Regions from separate parts of the Arthrobacter sp. B3I4 genome, predicted to be linked through region 1. Evidence: riboswitches for the same ligand, from Rfam matches in the RefSeq annotation. Region 1 holds a riboswitch; the other holds the start of a gene.
What was found. Region 1 has a riboswitch for cyclic di-AMP ahead of QFZ61_RS00435 (NlpC/P60 family protein). Riboswitches for the same ligand answer to the same signal wherever they lie in the genome.

Region 1 (10,995 bases):
CGGTGCGGTGCAGTTCGCCGACCAGCTGCACGACGCGCTGCGCGAAGGCCGGCTGCAGTCGCACCAGCTCCGTGTAGCTGCGCCCCAGCCCGGCCGGATAGATACCGATGACGTCCTTGAGGCTGCCGACTGGGAGGAAATGGTGCTGCCGGGCCACCGCTGCGGCCACACCGTGCGGCGCTTCGGCGCGGTGGACGAGGGCCAGTTCCTGCAAGGAATGGAGCAGCCGCTCCAGGGCGGCGACGGTGGAGCCGTTGATCAGCCGCTTGAGCGTCGCGGCGGACGCGCTGTGCCCGGTGTCGGTGTTGGTGCAGAGGTGGAGGGTTTCAAGGACCTGCATCTGGGGGCGGTTCAGGCGTTCCAGCACCCGCTGAACGCTCACGCGGCTGCTGGCCCGCGCGGCGAGGGCGGAGAAGTCCGGCACCGGAGGGGAGATTAGGTCCGGCCGCGCGGAGAACAGGGCCCGCAACGAGTCGTCGCTGCGTGCCTCTAGTTCCTTGCTGAGCGCGCGGATCCGGGACATTAATCCAACGTTACCTTTCGCTTTGGTCCCGCGGGCGGCGGCGGGCTGCGACGGCGTCGACCACGAGAGCCGCCATCAGCAGGAAAGCCACGGGCAGCCCGTACAGGGCGGTGGACGTCAGCCATACCGGGGCCACCGTGTTGTTAAAGGCCATAGCCATGACGGCCCCGACGGCGATTAAAGAGAGCGCGGCGACGGCGGCGGCAAGAATTAACAGGGGCCGCCGGAAGCGCTGTGGTGTCATGGGGGCAACGCTAACAGTCCGGCTGCGTCCGCGCCTCAAACCGCAAAGTGGACGAGGCACGATAACCTTGGAGGAACAGACCAACACGGTCCAGGCAGCCACACCCTGAACCCGCATATCAATGCGGATGCGGTGGCCGCCGGCCGCGTCCCAAGCAGAACGAAGAAGGTTGATTACGTGCCTACCGGCAAGGTCAAGTGGTATGACAAGGAAAAGGGCTTCGGATTCCTCGCGGGCGAGGACGGCCAGGAAGTCTTCCTGCCCAAGTCGGCGCTGCCCGAAGGCATAACGGAGCTTAAGGCCGGAACCCGGGTGGAGTTCGGTGTGGCCGACGGCCGCAAGGGCGCCCAGGCCCTGGGGCTGCGAGTGCTGGACAAGACTCCGTCCATCGCCAAGGCCAAGCGGCCCAGCGCGAAGGACCTCGCACCGCTGGTCCAGGACCTGGTCAGCGTGCTGGACAACCTCTCCGGAACGCTGTCTGCGGGTAAGTACCCGGAAGGCAACAAGGCCAAGGCCATCGCCGTCGCGCTTCGTAAGGTCGCCGACGAGCTGGACGCGTAAGGCTAAGGCGATGACTTCGGAAGCTGAACAGCCCGCGGCCACCGGCGCCGCCGGTCCCAAGGCAGGATCCAAGCCGCGCTACGGCGTGCCGGTCTGGCGCGTCGGCAAGCCGGACGCCTTCCTGGCCGCCTCGGTCGACGTGGCCCGCGCCGCCGTGGAGGGCATCGCCCCCGCCGGCCAGGTGGGCCGCCACCTGGCGGTCAAGAGCGAAGGCGACCGTCTGGTTACGCACCTCTTCGAGTCCAAGCTGCCCGGGTACGGCGGCTGGCAGTGGTACGCGGTACTCACGCGCAACTCACGGTCCAAGGTGGTCACCGTGGACGAACTCGGTCTGCTGCCCTCCGAGGACTCCATCCTGGCCCCGGAGTGGGTGCCGTGGGCGGAACGCGTCCGGCCCGAGGACGCCCAGCAGGACGAAGCCGCAGAGCAGCCGGCAGCCGAGCGGACGCCGGCAGACGCTGACGCCCAGTCGGCAGAAGATGCGGGCCCGGAAACCGGGCCGGAAGAGGATGCAGCTGAGGAAACCGGTGCCGAGCTAACCGGCGCGGGGGAACCCGTCACGGAGGAACCAGGCACGGAGGCAACCGGCGCGGAGCAAACCGGCGCGGAGGAATCCAGCGCGGAAGAAGGCGACGGCGGCGCAACGGACGCCGATTTCGGTACCGGGCAGGACTCGCCCGCGCCGTCGAGGCCAACTAGCGGTTTGGCACGGTTCGGGGGACGACAGCGGGAGGCCGGGACATGAGGTCCACCTTCAAATCGCTGCATATCCTGAACTACCGGATCTGGTTTATCGGCGCCCTGGTTTCCAACATCGGGACCTGGATGCAGCGCACCGCGCAGGACTGGCTGGTCTTTGACCACCTCAGCGCGCAGGACGCCGGAGCCATGGGCATCACCATGGCCCTCCAGCTGGGCCCGCAACTCTTCCTCGCCCCGGTGGCCGGGCTGGTCGCGGACCGCTTCAACCGCAAGACGCTGCTGGTCCTGACCCAGTCGGCGATGGCCCTGCTAAGCGCCGGGCTCGGGCTGCTGGTGCTCTCCGGGGCCGCGCAGCTATGGCACGTCTACATTTTCGCCCTCCTGCTCGGAGTCGTCTCCGCACTGGACGCCCCTGTCCGGCAGACCTTCGTCTCCGAACTCGTGCGCGACGACTACCTGCCCAACGCCGTCGCCCTCAACAGCGCCTCCTTCAATGTCGCGCGGATGATCGGTCCGGCTGTCGCGGGCGTGCTGACGGTCGCCGTCGGGCCAGGCTGGGTGTTCCTGGTCAATACGGTTACGTTTGTGGCCCTGCTTGTCAGCCTGGCGAGAATCCCGGCGGCCTCGCTGCGGCAGCTGCCCAAGGCCCCGGCCGGCAAGGGCAGGATCCGCGAAGGCCTGCGCTACGTGCGGTTCCGGCCCGACATCGTCGTGGTGCTGGTGGCGGTGTTTATCGTCGGTACCCTCGGCCTGAACTTCGTCCTCTTTATCGCGGCCATGGTCGGGACCGAGTTCGGCCTCGACGCCGGCGCCTTCGGCCTGATGAACTCCATTATGGCCATCGGCTCTGTCGCCGGAGCGCTGCTGTCAGCCGGGCGGGGCCGCCCGAGGCTGCGCGTGATTTTCGGGGCAGCCGGCGCCTTCGGCGTCACCTCGGGCCTCGCGGCGCTGGCACCCAGCTACTTCTGGTTCGGCGTCGCGCTGGTGCCGGTCGGCCTGTTCGCCATCACCATGATGACCAGCGCCAACGGCTACGTCCAGACCACGACGGACCCCGTAATGCGCGGCCGCGTGATGGCGCTGTACATGGCCATCTTCATGGGCGGCACCCCCATCGGCGCCCCATTTGTAGGCTGGGTCGCGAACGTTGCCGGTGCCCGCTGGTCCCTGGGGGTGGCCGCCGCCGCCGGACTGAGCACAGCCCTGATCGGCATGGTGTGGATCGTCCGGGCCAAGCAGCTCCGGATCACCTTCAACCGCCGCGCGCGGGGGCTCCGGTACTTCCGCGTTGTCCCGGCGGCCCCGGCGAACGGCCCAGCCGGCGCCGTCCCGCCGGAAAACAGCGAAGGCGCCGTCCGGGAGAAAGACCCGGGCGACGCCGTCGACCGCTGACGGGTCCGGCTCGGACCCTTAGGCTACTTCGTGAGCTCGCCTACGACGAAGTCGATGCAGTCAAGCAGCGCCGATACGTCGTCGGGTTCGATTGCCACGAAGGTGGCGATGCGCAGCTGATTCCGGCCCAGTTTTCGGTACGGCTCGGTGTCGACGATGCCGTTGGCTCGCAGAACTTTGGCAATGGCCGCGGCGTCGATTGAGTCCGCGAAGTCGATGGTGGCGATCACGTTGGACCGGTCTTCGGCCCTGGCCACAAAGGGTGTGGAGTAGGAAGAGGCCTCGGCCCAGCGGTAGATGCGCCCAGCGGAGTCGGCAGTGCGGGTTGCCGCAAAGTCGAGCCCGCCGTTGGCGTTGAGCCACTGGACCTGCGCGTCCAGCGTCACCAGGGTGGCCAGCGCCGGGGTGTTATAGGTCTGGTTCAGCCGCGAATTGTCGATGGCGGTCTGGAGGTCCAGGAAGTCCGGGATCCAGCGGCCGCTGGCTTTGATCCGTGCCGCGCGCTCCAGGGCGGCGGGGGAAAACAGGCCCAGCCACAGGCCGCCGTCGGACGCGAAATTCTTTTGCGGGGCGAAGTAGTAGACATCCGACTCAGCGACGTTGACGTCCAAGCCGCCGGCCGCGGAGGTCGCGTCAACCAGGACGAGCGAGCCGCTGTCCGCACCCGGGACCCGCCTGACGGGCGCGGCGACGCCGGTCGAAGTCTCATTCTGCGGCCAGGCGTAAACGTCCACGCCCGCTTCGGCCCGGGCCTCGGGACGGGTACCGGGCTCGGCCTTGATAATGGAGGACTCCGCGAGGAACGGAGCCTTGTTGGTGGCCGCGGCGAATTTAGAGCCGAATTCGCCGAAAGACAAATGCTGCGCCTTGTTCTCAACCAGGCCGAAACTGGCGACGTCCCAGAAGGCGGTGGAACCGCCGACGCCGAGGATGACCTCGTAGCCGTCGGGGGCGCGGAAGAAGTCGCCAAGACCGGAGCGGACCGAGCCAACGAGGTTCTTGACCGGCGCCTGCCGATGCGAAGTGCCGAGCAGGGTCGCCGAGGCGGCGGACAGGGCCTCCATTTGTTCCGGCCGGACCTTGGACGGGCCGGCGCCAAACCGGCCGTCCCTGGGCAGCAGGGTCGCGGGAATAGTGATGCTGGTGTCGCTCACGGTGGCTCCGATTTCGGCTGGGTGCATGGTGGGGCTGGGACGCATGGTTAAGGGCCGCCTTTATTCTGCCCGACAGCCCGGCACAGGCGGGAAAAACGGTCGTCATAGTCCGGTCACTGAGACGCGCACCGGTGGCTCCGGTCCTGCGGCGGCGGCCCGGGCCGCCGCGGCGGTCGATTATCGGGACTAATTCAAAATAGGCTAGGCTTGCCGCTGATGTGCGGCGGATTTCGCCGGGGCGCATACCTGCACGCTGTACGGTGGGAATGACGCAAGGACGGCGCTCGAGGAGCTGAGCTGAATGACGGATCTGATCGATACCACCGAGATGTATCTGCGGACCATCCTGGAACTTGAAGAAGAAAACATCGTCGCCCTCCGCGCTCGCATCGCCGAACGGCTCCGTCACTCCGGCCCCACCGTTTCCCAGACCGTCGGCCGGATGGAGCGCGACGGGCTCGTGGTTGTCTCCGGCGACCGGCACCTCGAACTGACCCAGACGGGCCGCAGGCGCGCCATCGAAGTGATGCGCAAGCACCGTCTGGCGGAGCGGTTGCTCGCGGATGTCATCGGACTCGACTGGGCCTACGTCCACGAGGAAGCCTGCCGCTGGGAACACGTGATGAGCGAGCGGGTCGAGCAGCGCATCTTCGACATGCTGGACCACCCCACGGTGTCCCCGTATGGAAACCCGATTCCGGGCCTTGCCGAACTCGGCGGACTGCCGCCGGGCGAAGCGCCTCAGGGCGTCGTCAATCTGCTGGACGCGATGGCGGGCTACGGCGCCGATTCACGCATCACGGTCAGCCGACTGGCCGAGCCCATCCAGGTCGAGCCCGAGCTGTTGGTCCAACTCGACGAGGGCGGCATCCGGCCCGGGGCCACCGTTTCACTCGAGCGCGTCGGCGAGTACATCTCGGTCCGGGTTCCGGACATTGAAGGCGCCCTGGAGTTGCCGCCGGAGGTCGCGGCCCACGTCTTTGTTACCCGCGGGTAGACGAAGCTAGAAAGCATACCGTAAGGGTGCTGTTTACTAGCCCGTCTAGGAGATAACGAAATTATTACTATAGGCCTTAATCCCCTATAGTTGACGACTAGTACCGATACACAAGCGTTATCTGATCCGAAGCCGAGCTCTGCCAGCGGATCAGCCGGGCGCGTCACCTTCTGGCAGAGGCGGGGGAACCACTAACGGCTGTTGATGCAACAGCCTTGGGGTGAAGTCCGCTAGCGGCAAGCAACCTGCACGAGGCGTCCCCTGGATACCCCTGCGCCTGGATACCCCTGCGCCTGGATGCTTGCACCGGCGGACCGGGTCTTTGAGCTCTCTGACCCGAATCCGACAGCTAACTTCGCAGGCTATCCAGAGAGGAACCGTAGTTGACCACCCAGACCGTCCGGGGCCGCCGTCGTGCGACCGGTCCCGCTCCGGAGCCGCGCCCGGCCGCCGACATCTTTGCCGAGCGCCCGCGGGATGCGCACCGGGATGAGCGCCGCGGCCGGCGCAGCCCCTTCCGCCAGGTGACGGACTTCGCCGCCGTCAGCGGTGTGGGGCAGAAAGCCGGCATCGCCCTGGCGGCCACCGGTCTGGTCCTCACAGTGGCCGTTCCGGCTACCGGTCCGGCGGTTGCCACCGACGCTGCGACGACGACGACGTCCGTTTCAGCCGCGGCGCAGCCCGAGGTCAAAGCCGCAGACGCCAAGATCGACTTCAACCGCACCGCGGTGACCACCAAGGGTGACCCGGACGGCAAACTCAAGCAGCTGCTGAGCGCACAGTCCGCCGGAACCATCACCCGGGCCGCCTCTGCCGGCAGCCTGGGCATGCCGCTTGACTCCATGGTCACTGCCTCGCCGTTCGGCTACCGGGTCAGTCCCATCACCGGCGCGGTCGGGGAGTTCCACCGAGGCCAGGACTACGCCGCGCAGTGCGGCACCGCTGTGCACGCCGCCGCGAGCGGCACCGTAACTTTTTCCGGTTGGCACCCCTACGGGGGCGGTAACCGGGTCGTGATCGACCATGGCAATGGCCTGGAGACCACGTACAACCACTTGTCGTCCTCCAACGTCCGCGTGGGCCAGCAGGTCTCCCGCGGCGACGTGGTGGCGATGAGCGGGACCACCGGCGCTTCCACCGGCTGCCACCTCCACTTCGAGGTGATGGTAAACGGGGACGTCGTGGATCCGCTGGGCTGGCTCTGAAAGGAGCCGAGGGACTGCTCGCATTTATGTGACACGCCGTGATCTGAATGTGACATTTGGTCCCAACTGCTGTACCGTAGGAAGCACGCCAACTTCACCGAAGTTGGCGCTCTTGAGTGGATTGCCTAACTCTGCCACCGCTCAAGGTCCGTTCGCATGACATCGTCTGGCAGGGGCGGGGGAACCAATTTTGGTCTTCGCAAGAAGACCTAGGGGTTAAGTCGCAAAGCTTCCCAGGAAGCAGCGCGGCCGGGTGACTCCCATCCGAATCCGACAGCTCACCTCGTAGGCATTGGGAGAGGCTACTTTCGTGTCTTCACGCCACAATGCTGCGCGTTTTCGCGCCGGCGAGGCTCAGTCGAGCCCGCTGAACTCCATGCTCCGCGCTGCCCTTTCCGGCGCCCGGACTGGACTATGCACTGCAGTTCCTGCTTTTGGCGCGTCTTCGCAGTACACCCTTCGCTAAAGAAACCCGTTTCGGGGCGATCCGGCGTACCCCCAAGATGCCGGAGCGTCCTCAGTCCCGCCTGCAATCAGCGCGGACACAAGGATCACGAAAGAGAGAACTGAATGACTACTCGTGCAACCATTGCACGCCACCGCGCCGAGGTCACGAAGACCAACTCGCTGGCTGTCATTGCTAAGGCCGTCGGCGACAACGCCGGTGGTATGGGTCGCCAGGCTGCGGTTATCGCTGCAGCCTCGGGCCTGGTCCTGACCAGCGGTATCGCGGCCAACGCTGCCGAGACCAACGTTCAGCGTGAATCGACCTCCGCTTCCGCCATGGAAGTTCAGTCCACCGCGCCGGCCACGATTTCCGCGGCTTCCACCATCGCTATCTCCTACGAGAAGCCTGCCGTGACCACCGCGCCGGCCCCCGTCGTCGAGGCACCCAAGCCCGTCGTCGAGGTCAAGGAAGCACCCGCCGCAACTGAGGCCGCTGCACCCGCCGCCGCTGCAACTGCAGCTGGAACTGCCGCTTCCACCGGCACCGCAACGACCGCCTCCCTGGCAACCAAGGCTCCGGCTGCTGTCAGCGGCATGGGCGCCTCCATCGCCGCCGCCGCCTACGCCCAGATCGGTGTCTCGCAGGACTGCACCATGCTGGCCACCAACGCGCTGGCCGCCGTCGGCGTCAACTACCACGGCTGGCCGGCAGGTTACCTGTCCCTGGGCCGCACCGTGAGCGCCGCCGAAGCGCAGCCGGGCGACCTTGCCTACTACCAGAACGGCGGCATGGGCATGGCCCACATCGCTGTCTATGTCGGCAACGGCATGGCCGTCCACGGTGGCTGGAACGGCGGCACCACCGCGCTGTACAGCGTCAACGTTGGTTCCGGCCCGGTCTTCATCCGCGTCGGCGGCTAGGACTCCCCGCGGCAACTGCCGTGATAACGCGAAAGACCCCTGCCTTCCGGTGGGGGTCTTTCGCGTTCGCGGGCCTCCCGGCCGCCGCAGGGCCCGGAAGAAAAATTCGGCAATCCGGGCTTCCGGTGTTTACTCTTGTGGTGTCGATCATAGCCCGACCATGCAGAGGGCAGCCGGCCCTCGTGCCCCTGGCGGGTGCGGCCGTGAAGAGGTATGCGGATGCGCACTCTTGTTCTGAATGCTGGATATGAACCGCTAGCGGTGGTGACCTTCCGCCGGGCGCTGGTCCTTGTCCTGACCGGAAAGGCCAGCGTGCTGGCCGAAGGCGACGACCCGGTCGTCGGGCCCCAGGAGATCCTGGGCCGCCCGAGTGTGATCCTGCTCAACCGGTACATCCGGCCGCGCTACAACATCCTCACGGCCGTCAGCCGCAGGGGAGTGCTGCGCCGCGACAACCACCGCTGCGCCTACTGCGGCAAAGCAGCCCACACTATCGACCATGTCCAGCCCAAGTCCCGGGGCGGCGCTGACTCCTGGGAAAACCTGGTCGCAGCCTGCTTGCACTGCAACAACGCCAAGGGGGACCATACCCCCGCGGAGATGGGGTGGCGGCTCGGCTTTGTTCCCGGCCCGCCCAAAGGCACGATCTGGCAGATCAAGGAACTGGAGAAGCCGACGCCGGCTTGGGACCCCTTCCTGCTCCCCGAGTCGGCGCACTAGCCCGCTGTGCCCGTCAGTACGGCCGGCCCTGCGAACAGCGAGGTGCCGGTACGGCTAGGCTGGGTAGGTGCCGTTTGATGCCGTAATCCTCGCCGGAGGCAGGTCCTCCCGGCTCGGCGGTGTGCCCAAAGCCCAACTGGTCCTGCACGGGCAGACCCTGCTCGAACGCTCCCTGCAGGCAGCCAGCGGTGCCCGCCGGAGCGTTGTTGTGGGACCCGGCACCGTCACGCTGCCCCCGGCCGTGCTCCGATGCCGTGAAGACCCTCCTTTTGGCGGCCCCGCTGCTGCCATTGCGGCCGGGCTTGCTGCCTTAGCCGGAGCAGCGCAAAGTGCCGCTGACGGTCCGGCGCCCCGGACGCTCGTGATCGCTTGCGACATGCCGATGGTCGCGGACGCCATTCCTTCCCTGCTCGAAACCATGGCAAACGACGTCGGTAGTAGGGCAGATGCCGGCCCGCCCGCGCCGCTGGACGGCCCGCCCCTGGCAGACGCTGGGCCGCCGACGCCGCTCGAGGGGGCAGTGGCGGTCTCGGCGGACGGCCGCACCCAGCCCCTGGTGGGACTTTATAGCACAGCCGCGCTACAACGGGCCGTCGACGGGGCGGCACGACGCGGCGAGCTTCAGGGCGGATCTGTCTTCGCCCTGCTTGCTAGTCTTGACCTGCGGACGGTCCCGGTTCCGCCCGGCTCCACCGATGACGTGGACACATGGGATGACGCCTCCGCCTTGGGGGTATCGACGACCGGCTCACGCCGGTCCGGTGGGCCAGGGGCCGTAAACGACTTGGGAGGCATGCCGTGAAGAGCCAGGATGAAACGCTCGAAGATTGGTGCCGCGCGCTGCTCCAGGCCCTGGAGCTGGAAGACGTCGACGTCGACATCAACGAAGTGCTGGGGCTGGCCGGCGTGGCCGCCCACTCCATCGTCCGTCCGGCCGCGCCGCTGACCACCTTCATCGCTGGCTTCGCCGCCGGCCTGGCCTCTGGTTCCGGCCAGGCACCGGACGACGCTTCGATGAGGGCAGCCATGGCGGTGGCCCGGAAACTGGCCAAGGACTACGGCGCCTCCGAGGCCTCCGGGGCATGACGCCCGGGTCACCTGACGGCAGTATCGGCGCTGGCCCGGAACAGGCGCCGCACCGGCATCTCGCCCACACCTGGCAGGAGGCCCGGCAGCTCTCCTTCGACTGCGCCGCGCCCATCCTGCCAGCGCCGGTTCCGCTCCGCCATGCGCTGGGACGGACGCTGGCGGAGGACGTCGTGGCCCTGCACGACATGCCGCATTACGCTTCCTCCGCTATGGACGGGTGGGCTGTCAATGGCAGCGGGCCCTGGATCCTCGCTGAACCGGGTCAGCGGTTGGCCCCGCGCCAGGCCAGCCCGATTGTCACCGGGGGACTGATCCCCCCGGGCGCCAAAGCAGTGCTCCGCAGTGAAAGCGGCGTTATCGGGGAAGATGAGGACGGACTGCCGGTGCTGAAACTGGGCGGCGCGGCCAAGCCCGGGGAGCCGCGCAACGGTCAACACATCCGCAAAGCCGCGGAGGAAGCCGGCGAGGGTGACGTACTAATCAAGGCAGGCACCGTGCTTAACCCCGCGCACCTGGCATTGGCCGCGCTCGCCGGGCATGACGCGCTGCCGGTCCTCGGCAAGGCGGTCGTCCGCCTCGTGCTCACTGGCTCCGAGGTCGTCAGCAGCGGTGTGCCCCTTCCCGGCGAGGTGCGGGACACTTTTGGTCCGCAGCTGGCCGCCGTCGTAGAGATGCTCGGCGGGATCAGCGCCGGGGAGGTCAAGATCGGGGACAGCGACGCGGAATGGCTCGCCGCCCTCGAGGACATCGACGCCGACGCCCCCGAGACGCTGCCTGCCGACGTCGTCATCACCACCGGCGGCACAGGAAAATCCGGCACCGACCACCTCCGGCGCACGGTCACGAAACTTGGCGGCCGGCTGCTGATCGACGGCATCGCTATGCGCCCGGGCCACCCGGCGGTGCTCGCCGAACTGCCGGATGGGCGCTTCGTCATCGGACTGCCTGGAAACCCGCTCGCGGCCATGATGGCGCTGTCCACGATCGGCGGCCCGCTGCTGGCCGCGCTGGACCACCGGACCCTGCCTCCGGTGACCGAG
Region 2 (10,995 bases), 2.2 Mb from region 1:
CATCAACTCGATCGCAGGTTTCGCCGCCCACCTCGGTGACCTGCAGATCGACTGGGGCGTCACAGCTGCCTTCGCGGGGACAGCGATGGTCGCCTCCCTCATCGCCGGCCGGCTCGGAACCAAAATCCCGGACAAGGTCTTGAAACGCAGCTTCGGCGTCCTGGTGCTGCTGGTCGCGGTGTATGTAACCGTGCAGGCGCTGCTCTCCTGAGCTAAGCCGTATTGCGAAGCCGGACAAATGAAGCGCCGGAGGACCTGTCCTCCGGCGCTTTCTTGGTGGCGTCGGTCCGAGTCATGGCAACCGCAAACCTTTTCGTATTGTCGTCGGAGTGGACGGGTCGGACTCCTCGCTTGCGGCCCTGGAATGGGCGCTTGAGGAGGGGCGCCTGCGCTCCGGGCAGGTCCACGTCGTAAGCGCCTGGCATTACCCCGCGATCGGGGACGCGGACGGCCGGGCCCCGGACCACGACGCCTTCGGGGATCACACCCGGCAGTCGCACGCCGAGGCGATGGTGCGCTCGGCCGGCGCCGGGGTGGCCGTCACCGGGGAGGTGGCGGAAGGCCGTCCTGCTGACGTGCTGCTCGGCGCCGCCGCCGCGGCTGATCTTCTGGTCGTCGGATCGCGCGGTCACGGCGGTTTCACCGGAATGCTGCTGGGCTCGGTATCGAACCATGCCGTGCACCACGCCCGGTGCCCGATGCTGGTGGTCCGGACCGGCGCGGATTCGGCCCGAGGCTGAAGTCCGGGCGACGGCGACGCGGCGGGCCCGCCGGAGCGCAGGCGGAGCTGCGCCGGACGGACAGTTGACGTGATCCCGCGCCCGGTCTGGAGAGTCAGCGAAGCCAGGCTCGAGTACCGTATGTTGGAGGCCTAGGGGGGGACCGTGGAAAACATTTTGATTGCCGGAGGCAAAGCACGGCTCTGCATCAGCGAGGCCGGGTTTTTCCACCTTCGCTGGATGCCGGGTTCGCAGGTCGATGCCGAGGACGCAGCTGCGTCCATCGAGGCAATGCGGCGACTCGGTGCCGGCCGGGCGCTGCCGTTGCTGGTGGAGATTTCCGCAGTGACCATGAGCGCTGCAGCCCGGGGCGCTTTTGAACGGGCCCAGGCCGTCTCAGCAGTGGCCTTGGTCGGGTCCAGTGTCGTCGACACGGTGGTAGCCGCAGCCCTTGGACGTCACAGCTTCTGCCCGCATGCGTACTTCGTCTCAGGTTCGGAGGCGGCGGAATGGCTGGCCGGGCTCCCGTCGCGGGAGGGAGAACAGCCCCGCCCGGCACCGCCGGGGACGTTAGGCCCCGGGTCGGTGGTCGGTGCCGCGCATCCGGGCGGCCACAAGGACTCCTGAGAGCGCGGTGATGGCGCCCACGACGGCGACAGCGGCCGGGATGCCGTAGGCGTCGGCGAGGATGCCGGCGAGCAGCGCCCCGATGGCGAATCCACCGTCGCGCCAGAGCCGGTAGATTCCCACCGAACGGGCCCGCCAGGCCGGGTGGGCGACGTCGCCGATCGCGGCCAGGAGGGTGGGATAGACCATGGCGGTGCCGGCGCCGAGCAGTACCGCTGCCGCCAGCCACCAGCCGAACCCGGTGCCGAAGGCAACCAGCCAGAGGGCCGCCGCCTGGACGAGCATGCCCCCGACAATCAGCCACTTGCGGCCGTACTTGTCCGACAGTGCCCCGGTGACGAGCTGCCCTGCGCCCCACACGGCAGGATAGACCGCGGCAAGGATTCCAATTCTTTCGACGGTCAGTCCGGCGGCAGCGAAGAGGACCGGGAAAAGCCCCCAGGCAAGGCCGTCGTTGAGGTTGTTGACCATGCCGGCCTGGCTGACGGAGGACAGCGACTTGTCGCGGAAGCTGGTCAGGGTAAAGACCTGCCGGTTGCTGAGGTCGGCGTGGGCGTCGGCGTGGGCGGCAGTGTGGCTGGCCGCTTCGAGCCTGGCATGATGCCGGGTTTCCTTCACCGCGAAGACCGAGAGGCCCAGGCCCACGGCGATGAAGGCCGCGCCGAGCAGGAACGGTCCCGGGCGCAGACCGTAGTTCGCGGCGATGTAGCCGGTGGCCAACGCGGTGCCGGCGACGCCGAGGTAGCCGGCCGCCTCGTTCAGGCCCATGGCCAGGCCGCGGCGGGACGGGCCCACCAGGTCCATCTTCATCATGACGGTGGTTGACCAGGTCAGTCCCTGGCTGATGCCCAGGACCACGTTGGCGGCGACGATCCACCCCCAGGAGGGCCCGAAAATCAGCAGCAACGGGACCGGCAGGGCGATCAACCAGCCCGCGACGAGGACGGGCTTGCGGCCGTAACGGTCCGAGAGGGTGCCGGCGAAGTAGTTGGTGACGGCCTTCGCCATGCCGAAAGCCAGGATGTAGGTCAGCGCGGAGGTGTAGAGGTCCAGATGAAAGACCCGGTCGGCCAGCAGGGGCAGGATGGTGCGTTCCTGGCCGAGGGTTCCGCCGACCAGGGCATTGACCGCGACCAGAAGCAGGAACTGGGCGATGTTCTGACGCAGGCCGAGGGTAACGCCGGCGTGTTGCCGGTCGTCGCGCCGGACCGCGTCGTCGTGCCGGGAGGGTGCCTGGGCGAACGTCACGGGTACTCCACTGTTGTTGGGGGAACGCGTGGGGCGGCGTTCCGGTTGTCCGGTCCGCCGCCCCACGCTGTTACTGCCTGCTGCTGTGCCTAGCTAGCTGGCCGGAACGGTTTCCGGAGCCTGCTGCCGGGCGGTCCAGGCGGCGTAGCTGCCGTCGAGCTCGAGCACGTCGTAGCCGGCGCGGCGCAGGGCGCTCGCGGCGACGGAGTTCCGGACTCCGCTCTGGCAGTAGGAGACGATGGTGCCCTCTGCCGGGAGTTCGTCCAGGTGCCACATGACGCGGCCGCCGCTTAGCTGGTAGGAGCCGGGGATGTGGCCGGCGGCGTGCTCGGTCTTGTTACGGACGTCCAGGACCATGGCGGCGTCGAAACCGTCGAGTTCCTCAGGCTGGATCAGCTTCGGGACGGAGATCGGCAGGCCTTCGAGCCCGGTGACGTAGCCGGCGACCTTGTCGATGCCGACGCGGACCAGGTGGTCCCACATCTCCATCGCGGCGGCCTGGTCAGCGGCGAGCAGGACCAGCGGGGTCTTGTCCTTTTCGGGGTCAACCACCCAGGCGCCGAAGCTGGCGGTGGACTTGCCGGCGGGGATGTTGACCGCGCCGGTGACGGTTCCCTCGTGGACCTGGCCGTTGGGACGGGTGTCAACGAAGATCGCCTTGTTGGCGGCCAGGTCCTTGGCGACGGCGGCGGTGTCCAGTTCGGTCAGCGGCTTGCGTTCGCCCATGACGGCGGGGCCTTCACGGTTTTCGTGCTTCATCCGGGCGAAGTAGGCGTGCGCGTCGGGCTGGCCGTCGAGCAGTTCGTCGATGAAGCCCTGTTCGTCGTTGGCGGCCAGGTACGGGCCCCACCAGGCGTAGAGGCGTTCGTAGCCGACGGTGGAGGACGGGATGGCGCCGAGGGCCTTGCCGCAGGCGCTGCCGGCACCGTGGCCGGGGTGAACCTGGACGTGGTCGGGCAGGGTCAGGAACTTATCCCGCAGGCTGGCGAAGAGCTGCTTGGCGCCTTCGAAGCGGGTGTCGACGCCGCCGGCTGCCTCGTCCAGCAGGTCCGGGCGGCCCAGGTCACCGGAGAACACGAAGTCACCGGAAAGCAGGTAGCCGGGGGCTTCTGCGAAGGCCCCGTCAGTGACCAGGAACGACAGGTGCTCTGGGGTGTGGCCGGGAGTGTGCACAGCCTTCACGGTGATGTTGCCCAGGGTGATGGTGTCACCGTCGTTGAGGCGTTCAGCCTCGAAGCCGTACTGCCAGTCGGCGCCGCCTTCGCCGGAGACGTAGGCGGTAGCGCCGGTGACGGCAGCCAACTCGCGGGTGCCGGACAGGAAGTCCGCGTGGATGTGGGTCTCAGTGACTGCCACAATCTTCATGCCGTTGGCGGCGGCGAGGTTCTCATAGACGGCAATATCGCGGCGGGGATCGACGACGATCGCCTCGCCCTTGCTCTGGCAGCCGATGAAGTAGCTGGCCTGTGCGAGGTCTTCGTCGTAAATGCGTTCGATAAGCATTCGGGAACTCCTTCTTGAGGTGGACGGGGAAGGGATTCCTTCCGCCTCTACGTTCAAGAGTAATACCCCCGGGGGTATCCCGCAAATGCGGCAGACCAAGGGTCGGAGCGCCCGGCGCGACGTTATTGTCCTACTGGTAGACGCGGACCCAGTCGACCTGCATTTGCGACGGGGTGACTGCGGTGCCGTCCGGGAACCAGTCGAGCTGGATCGTCTGGTGCATGCCGACCGTGGGTTGATGCCCAGGGTTGGTATCGGTGAAGGTCCGTACGCCGTCGATATAACCGGTGACCCCTGACGGAGTCCATTCCACCGCGTAGTTGTGCCACTGGGTTGAGTCGACCGGCGTGGCCGCGCTGACCTGGAACTTTCCGCCGCTGCAGGCGTAGTGCAGGTAGAACTTCATGGCCGAAGTCTTCGACTCGCCTTCGGCGAAGTCCACTTCTGCGCAGTTGGCCGAGGGCTTGTTTGGCCACAGCAACAGCACCGGGTGGTATTCGGAGTCGCGGACGCTGGTCTTCATCCGGGTTTCCCAGCGCCCATAGGTCTGCTGGCTGAACTTCGCCGACATTCCGCCGGTGGTGCCGGCCGAGTCGCCCGTGACGGTGACGACGCCGTCGGCAACAGACCAGGCCCGGGGGCTTCGGATGCCCTTGCCGGCGTGGCCTGGACCGTCGTACATACCCCATTTGGCGGGGTCCGGCGCGCCGGTGTAGGAGAACTCGTCACCGGCGAGCACCGGCCCCCAGCCGAAGGCGGCCGCAGCCTGAACGCCGTCACCTGCCGGGGGAGCGGCGGGCGCCGCCACGGGAACAGCCCGCGCAGGAGGCTCGGCCGGGACGGCTGCGGCGGGGACGGGCGCGACGGGAGCGGGCGCGGCTGCCGCGGGCGGAGCGGGCGGAGCGGGCGTGGCTGCGGCAGCGGTGGCTGAGGCGGCGGACGGTGCTGACGACGTCGAGGCGGACGGCGTCGACGACGTCGGAGTCGTTGCGTTCGCGGGCTCAACGCTTCCGGCCAGAGAGGCTGAGCTGCACCCGGTCAGCGACAAAGCGCCCAGTGTAACGGTAACGGCAATTTTCTTAAGCAAGTGACCCTCCGGGACATCGAACTAGCGCAAGCAACAAGCGCGATCGACCCCACACGAGAGTTCCTGAAGCTTCTTCAGCCCCGTCAGAAAGACAGAACGAGCAGGCGCCAGCCGGCGCAACGGCCGCCCGCCAAGCGGACGCCCGGGCCCTGCGTTAGGGCCAGACCCTCAGGTCAGCCGACAACGTTACCCGCTCGTAACGTTGGTCAGCAAACGCCCGCGCAGCGCGGGGCAGCTCCCTGAATAAAAAAAGTTGTGGGTCGGCTGCATCCGGACGGCCCAGCCGGCCGGTAGTAAGGGTGTAAGCCAAACACCGCCCGCATCCGGGCCTCAATGAGGAGCTCTACATGCACATGAAATCACTTTCCGCAGTGGTCGGTACGATGACGCTGCTGGCCGGACTGACCCTTGCCGCACCCGCACAGGCCAGCGACAACTGCCCCGACAAGGACCATGGCACGGCAAAACTCTCCGTTCTCCACGGGGTCCCGGGACTCACCGTGGACGTGTGGGTGGATGGAAAGCTCACGCTGGACAATTTCACCCCGGGAAGCCTGGCCGGTCCGCTTGATGTCAGTGCGGGAGACCACAAGATTGCCATCACCGGCGCGGACGCCACGAGCGCCGACAACCCGGTAATCGGACCTGTCAAAGTTGATCTGCAAGAGGGCCGAGATTACACCGCTGTCGCGCACCTAACGGCAGACGGGGAACCCACGGCCACCTTGTTCCGGAACAGCACCTCAGCCAGCCCGGACGGACAAGGCAAACTGACGGTGCGGCACGTTGCCGCAGCCCCCGCCGTCGACGTTCTTGCCGGCGGAACGGCCGTGATCGAGGGCCTGGAGAACGGCGACCAGAAGAAGCTCACACTGGACGCGGGAACCATCTCCGCCTCGGTGGCGGCGGCGGGCAGTACGGAAGCGCTGATCGGCCCGGCAGATGTCACGGTGAACGCGGGCGAGAACACGATCGTTTACGCCTGGGGCAGCCTGAAGGACAACACCCTTGACCTTGCCGTGCAGGTGGTGAAGTCCTCCAACCACGACTGATCGGATCGGCTCGGTGCCCAATCGGTACCAACTAGGTGGCGGGGCCGCGGCAATCGCGGGCCCGCCCACCGCATTCCCGGGCGCTTCGCCATTGCAGGGCGGAACCTGGGGGGGGATAATGACGATCCACAGGTCTCATTCCTGCTCTAAGGAGCATCAAGTGGAGGCTGCCGATCGTGAATGGGACGTCAGAGTCGACCATGCCTTCGCAGCGGGTGAGGAGTGGGCGCTCGCGGAGGCCTACCGCCTGCTCGGGCCCCTGGTCCATACGCTGGCGTTGAGGGCGCTTCACGAGCACGGCGCCGCCGACGACGTCACCCAGGAGGTCTTTATTCGCGCTTGGAAATCGCGAACCAGATATCGCCCGGGCGCCGCACGGTTGCCCGCCTGGCTGATCGGGATCACTCGCAACGCCATTTCCGATGCCTTCTCCGCCCGCTCCCGACGACGGGATGTTGAAAGAGCCGTTCTACACCTGGCCGATGACCCGGCAAGCGGTAGCCAGAAGCCCAATGCTGACGCGCTCGCGGACCGTCTGACGCTGGAGGACGAACTCGAGCGCCTCGGACATCCCCAGACCGCGATCATGCGGCTAGCCTTTTACGAGGACCTGACGCACGACCAGATTTCGTCCCGGCTCAACCTACCCCTCGGCACGGTCAAGAGCCATATCCGCCGCAGCCTCGCCAGGCTGCGCTCCCGGCTGGAGGTGGAGCATGGATCATCTTGACGAGGAACTCCTCGGCCTGCTCGCTCTGGGGGAGTCTGCCGGGGAGGAAGAATCGCGCCATCTGGAGAGCTGCCAGGAGTGCGGCACTACGCTGGAAGCGTTGCGGCGCACCGTCTTCGCAGCCACCGTCAATCCGGAAGAAGTTCAGCTGGAAAGTCCCGGAAGCCACAACTGGGCCGCGATCCACCAAGCGTTGGGGCTCTCGCCGTCGCTCGCGAAAGACCCGTTGGGCGCCGGTGGTGCGGTAACCCTGCGCACCCCCGGAAGACAGTATTCAGGACAGCAACCCGTTACGCGGCTCCCGCGCCGGGGACTGTGGGTGTTGGGCGTGGCTGCCGGTGTCCTCCTTGGCGCTGCCGGCGCCTGGACTGCACTGAGCATTCTCGGCCCCGCGAAGCCCCCGGAGGCAGCCCCGACGAGCCCCGGACCCACGCCCGCGGTCGTCGCCAGGGCTGCACTCGCTCCGCTGGCGGGACATTCGTCAAGCGGTAGTGCGCTCGTTGAGAAGCTCCCGGACGGAAGCCGGCAAGTGGTCGTCAGCCTTCCCCCGGAGAAGCTTTCGGGCTTCCGCGAGGTCTGGATGGGATCCTCGGACCTGTCCAAGATGGTCAGTCTTGGCGTCCTTGGCCAGGCCCCCCAAGCTTTCGTCGTTCCGGCCGGACTTGACCTGGCCGAATACCCGGTCCTCGACGTTTCGAACGAACCGTATGACGGAGACCCCGCCCACTCCGCCGAAAGCATTGCGCGCGGAAAGCTTGCGTTGCAGGGTTAGGCGGTTTCAATTAGCCGGTTTCAACCAGTGGTCGCCGCTGCGACAGAATGGTGCCATGAGTGAGGCCGGAGACTTCATTGACGCCGGGCTGCAGCGCGAAAGCTCGTGGCAGCGCGCCGACCAGGCCCAGGCCCGGTTCGGCCCCGACGTAGAAGTTTACGGCGCCTCTGTCGGCGCTGTCCGCGGCACCGTGCGGGACGCACTTCGCCGCTATAAGAATCTGGGCCGGGACGAGCTCACGGCTCTCTGTTCGGAACTTTGGGCGGTGCCGGTCCTGGAACGCCGCCTTGCCGCCGTCGTCCTCCTGCAATCCGGTCTGGCTGCGCTCGATAACTCGGACCTGACCCGGATCGAGGGCTTCCTGCGCAGCGCCCGGTTCCCCGAACTGGCGGATCCGCTCGCGGTCGACGTCGTCGGGCCGCTCCTCGCACGTCTCGAGGGTCACAGCAGGTCCAGGGCCGAGGCCGTACTGGAGCGGTGGCTGCAGGATCCGGACCCCTGGCTGCGCCGCGCGGCCCTGCTTGCACCGTTGCGCGAGTTCCGGGCCGGACGCGGGGACTGGGACAGCTTCGTCCGCCAGGCTAGAAAGTCCCTTTCCGCTGCCTCTGGCGGAGGGGAGGACGGCGGCGGTGCGGACACCGGCAGCCTGATCCGGGAAGCCGTGACGCGCGTCGTGGACGACGTGCGGAGAACCCGCCCCGAGCTGGAGTTCTAGATACCCCGGTCTCTGCGTCGAGGATTCGGGCCCGGGCTGCCTGGACTCAGGGCCTGCGCTCCACCACGGCATACGCCTTGCCGTCCAGAAACTGCCAATCCGTTACGACCATGAAACCAAGCGCATCGACGCGGTCGTTGAGAACGTGCAGGTCGAAGCCTCCGTCGCGTGGTTCGGCGTCCCAGGTGGCAACATGGATTTCCTTGCCCTCCAGAACGAGCAGCTCGGTATTGACGTCAAAGTCTTCCTGCGGCTGGTCGCTCAGCTGGCAGATGGCAACACAGGGGCTCTTCATGGGACCTCCGTTGGGGGCGCGCCGGTTGGTTCAATCCTATGCGCGGTGGCTGTCAGTGCCCTAGGCTTTCCAGGCGGGCCGTGCCGGCGTTCTCCCCGCCGACACCCCGACCTCGTTACCTGAACGTGACATTACCGCGCGGTGCCGTTACGGTAGTTCGGTGCCTGTTTGTTTCCGTTACGGGCGCTCCTGAGCCGATTGCCTAACTCTGCCGCGGCCCCGGGATCCGAATGCAACCATCTGGCAGAGACGGGGAAACCAATTTTGGCCCGGCTGTTTCAGCGGGTCTTGGGGTGAAGCCGCGCGTCCGTTTCAGCGGACCGCGGCCGGGTGCCTCCCATCCGAATCCGACAGCTCACCTCGCAGGCATTGGGAGAGGCTACTTCATGTCTTCAAGCACTACTGCTGCGCGCCATAACGCCGGGCGAACCTCAGCATTCTCGGTCAAGTCCACCACCATTGGTCGCCAGGCCGCAGTGATCTTCGCAGCCTCGGGCCTCGTTCTTACCAGCGGCATGGCAGCCAACGCGGCCGTCGGCACGCCGGCCGAACGTGAGTCGACGCCCGTATCGGCCGCCGACATCGCCAGCAAGGTTTCTGCTCCGGTCACGGCTGATTCCGCCGTCAAAATCACTTTCGACCGTCCGGAAGTTGCCACCACGCCGGCTCCCGTCATTGAGCAGCCCGTGGCAGCACCCGTCGAGGCGCCCGCCGCCCCAGCCGTTGCCGCCGCCCCGGCCGTTGCACAGGCTCCCGCTGTGAAGGCTCCCGCCGCTCCGCGGATCACCGTCCAGGCAGCTGCGGCTCCCGCGGCCGTTGCCCCGGTGGCGGCTCCGGCCGCTGCTGCTCCGGTAGCCGCAGCTCCGGCAGCCGCTCCGGCGGCCGGTGGAGTCAATGCCGCCATGCTGTCGGCCGCATACAGCCAGATCGGCATCACGCAGGACTGCACGGCGATGGTGGAGAAGGCCCTCGGCGCAGCAGGCATCCCGGTGGGCGACCTCGGTCCCCAGCAGTTCCTGAACTACGGCAAGGTTGTCGGCGACCCGCAGCCGGGCGACATGATCGTCCAGTCCGGCCACGTTGCCATCTACGCCGGCAACGGCCAGGCGATCAGCGGCGGCATGAACGGAACAAACCAGACGATCTCGCACCCGCTGTCCTGGCTGACGGCCACCGGTGGCGTGACCTTCGTCCGCGCCGGGGCGTAACTCCCGCGCCAACACCGGTTTCGGAAGCCGGCGGCAGGCTGCCTTTATGGCAGCCGGTCGCCGGCTTTCGGGCTGCTGGCGTAGCGCAGCAGGACGACGCCGTTTCCGAAGGTCCGCGTTTCGACGAGCGCGAGCGGGGTCCTGCTGTCCGAGGGCTTGAACAACGGCGTGCCGTTCCCGATCAGGACCGGGTGGATGTAGATCCAGTACTCGTCAATCAGCCCGAGTTTGCGGAAGCTGTCCGCAAGCTTGGCGCCGCCGAGTGCCAGGTCCCCGCCCGGTTGTTCCTTGAGCGCGAGGACGTCGTCGGCGACGACGTCGCGCACCACCGTGGTGTTCCAGCCGGCCCGCTCAAGAGTCGTGGAGTACACGATTTTGGGCATCCGGCGCCAGATGCCGGCGAACTCGGCCATGGCCGGGGTGCTGTCAGGATCCTGGTCCGCGGTCGGCCAGAAATCGGCCATCATCTGGTAGGTCACCCGGCCGTCGAGGAAGGCGCCCATGGTCCGGAGCTGGTCGTTGAAGTGGCCATGCAGTTCTTCATCCACCATGTGCCAGCCAATGTCCCGGTCCGGACCTTCGAAGTACCCGTCGAGGGATACCTGCAAGGCGACGATGATTTTCCGCATGGCCGAAGCCTACGCTCCGGCCGTTCCCCGGGTAAGAGCCCCAAGAGGCGAAGACCGGCACGATATTGCCGCCTGGGCGGTATTGGTTCTCCTGTACAGGCCAGTCATGCCAGTTTCGGCAGGATATTGCCGAACGCCAGCGCGGAAGGCACAATAGGGTAGGTTCCGGGCATGACCGGCAGGATACTGCCGGGCGGTGCCGGTTGTGCGTGCGAAAGGGGCTGCGGTCCGTGGGAATCAGGGGGAGCAGCGTGGATGACGTGGCAGGGATCGCCCAGCAGATCCGGCGCAGCCGCAAGGAAGCCGGTCTGACGCAGGAGGAACTCGCCCACCTGGCCGGAACTTCCGAACGCACCGTCCGTGCGATCGAGACGGGTACCGGCAACCCCTCCCTGCAGGCTGTTGTGGCC

Region 2: it holds a riboswitch for cyclic di-AMP, as region 1 does, so the genes downstream of both, QFZ61_RS11260 (hypothetical protein) here and QFZ61_RS00435 (NlpC/P60 family protein) in region 1, are expected to answer to the same signal.

The regions. Positions count from the first base shown of each region.
Region 1 is NZ_JAUSYK010000001.1:94,517-105,511, reverse strand. It holds gene QFZ61_RS00475 (helicase-associated domain-containing protein) at 1-523, opposite strand, end outside; gene QFZ61_RS00470 (hypothetical protein) at 534-767, opposite strand; gene QFZ61_RS00465 (cold-shock protein) at 945-1,328, shown strand; partial or broken gene QFZ61_RS00460 (DUF3027 domain-containing protein) at 1,339-1,750, shown strand; gene QFZ61_RS00455 (MFS transporter) at 2,070-3,422, shown strand; gene serC (phosphoserine transaminase) at 3,446-4,576, opposite strand; gene QFZ61_RS00445 (metal-dependent transcriptional regulator) at 4,878-5,573, shown strand; cyclic di-AMP (ydaO/yuaA leader) riboswitch at 5,694-5,952, shown strand; gene QFZ61_RS00440 (M23 family metallopeptidase) at 5,957-6,778, shown strand; cyclic di-AMP (ydaO/yuaA leader) riboswitch at 6,891-7,084, shown strand; gene QFZ61_RS00435 (NlpC/P60 family protein) at 7,349-8,146, shown strand; gene QFZ61_RS00430 (HNH endonuclease) at 8,366-8,866, shown strand; gene QFZ61_RS00425 (molybdenum cofactor guanylyltransferase) at 8,934-9,668, shown strand; gene QFZ61_RS00420 (DUF6457 domain-containing protein) at 9,665-9,952, shown strand; gene QFZ61_RS00415 (molybdopterin molybdotransferase MoeA) at 9,949-10,995, shown strand, end outside.
Region 2 is NZ_JAUSYK010000001.1:2,341,949-2,352,943, forward strand. It holds gene QFZ61_RS11200 (sulfite exporter TauE/SafE family protein) at 1-211, shown strand, start outside; gene QFZ61_RS11205 (universal stress protein) at 330-740, shown strand; gene QFZ61_RS11210 (STAS/SEC14 domain-containing protein) at 885-1,346, shown strand; gene QFZ61_RS11215 (MFS transporter) at 1,290-2,489, opposite strand; gene QFZ61_RS11220 (MBL fold metallo-hydrolase) at 2,688-4,097, opposite strand; gene QFZ61_RS11225 (glycoside hydrolase family 16 protein) at 4,228-4,905, opposite strand; gene QFZ61_RS11230 (hypothetical protein) at 5,006-5,188, shown strand; gene QFZ61_RS11235 (DUF4397 domain-containing protein) at 5,532-6,236, shown strand; gene QFZ61_RS11240 (RNA polymerase sigma factor) at 6,355-6,966, shown strand; gene QFZ61_RS11245 (anti-sigma factor) at 6,953-7,738, shown strand; gene QFZ61_RS11250 (DNA alkylation repair protein) at 7,794-8,453, shown strand; gene QFZ61_RS11255 (hypothetical protein) at 8,500-8,748, opposite strand; cyclic di-AMP (ydaO/yuaA leader) riboswitch at 8,938-9,131, shown strand; gene QFZ61_RS11260 (hypothetical protein) at 9,135-9,956, shown strand; gene QFZ61_RS11265 (dihydrofolate reductase family protein) at 10,001-10,585, opposite strand; gene QFZ61_RS11270 (helix-turn-helix transcriptional regulator) at 10,837-10,995, shown strand, end outside.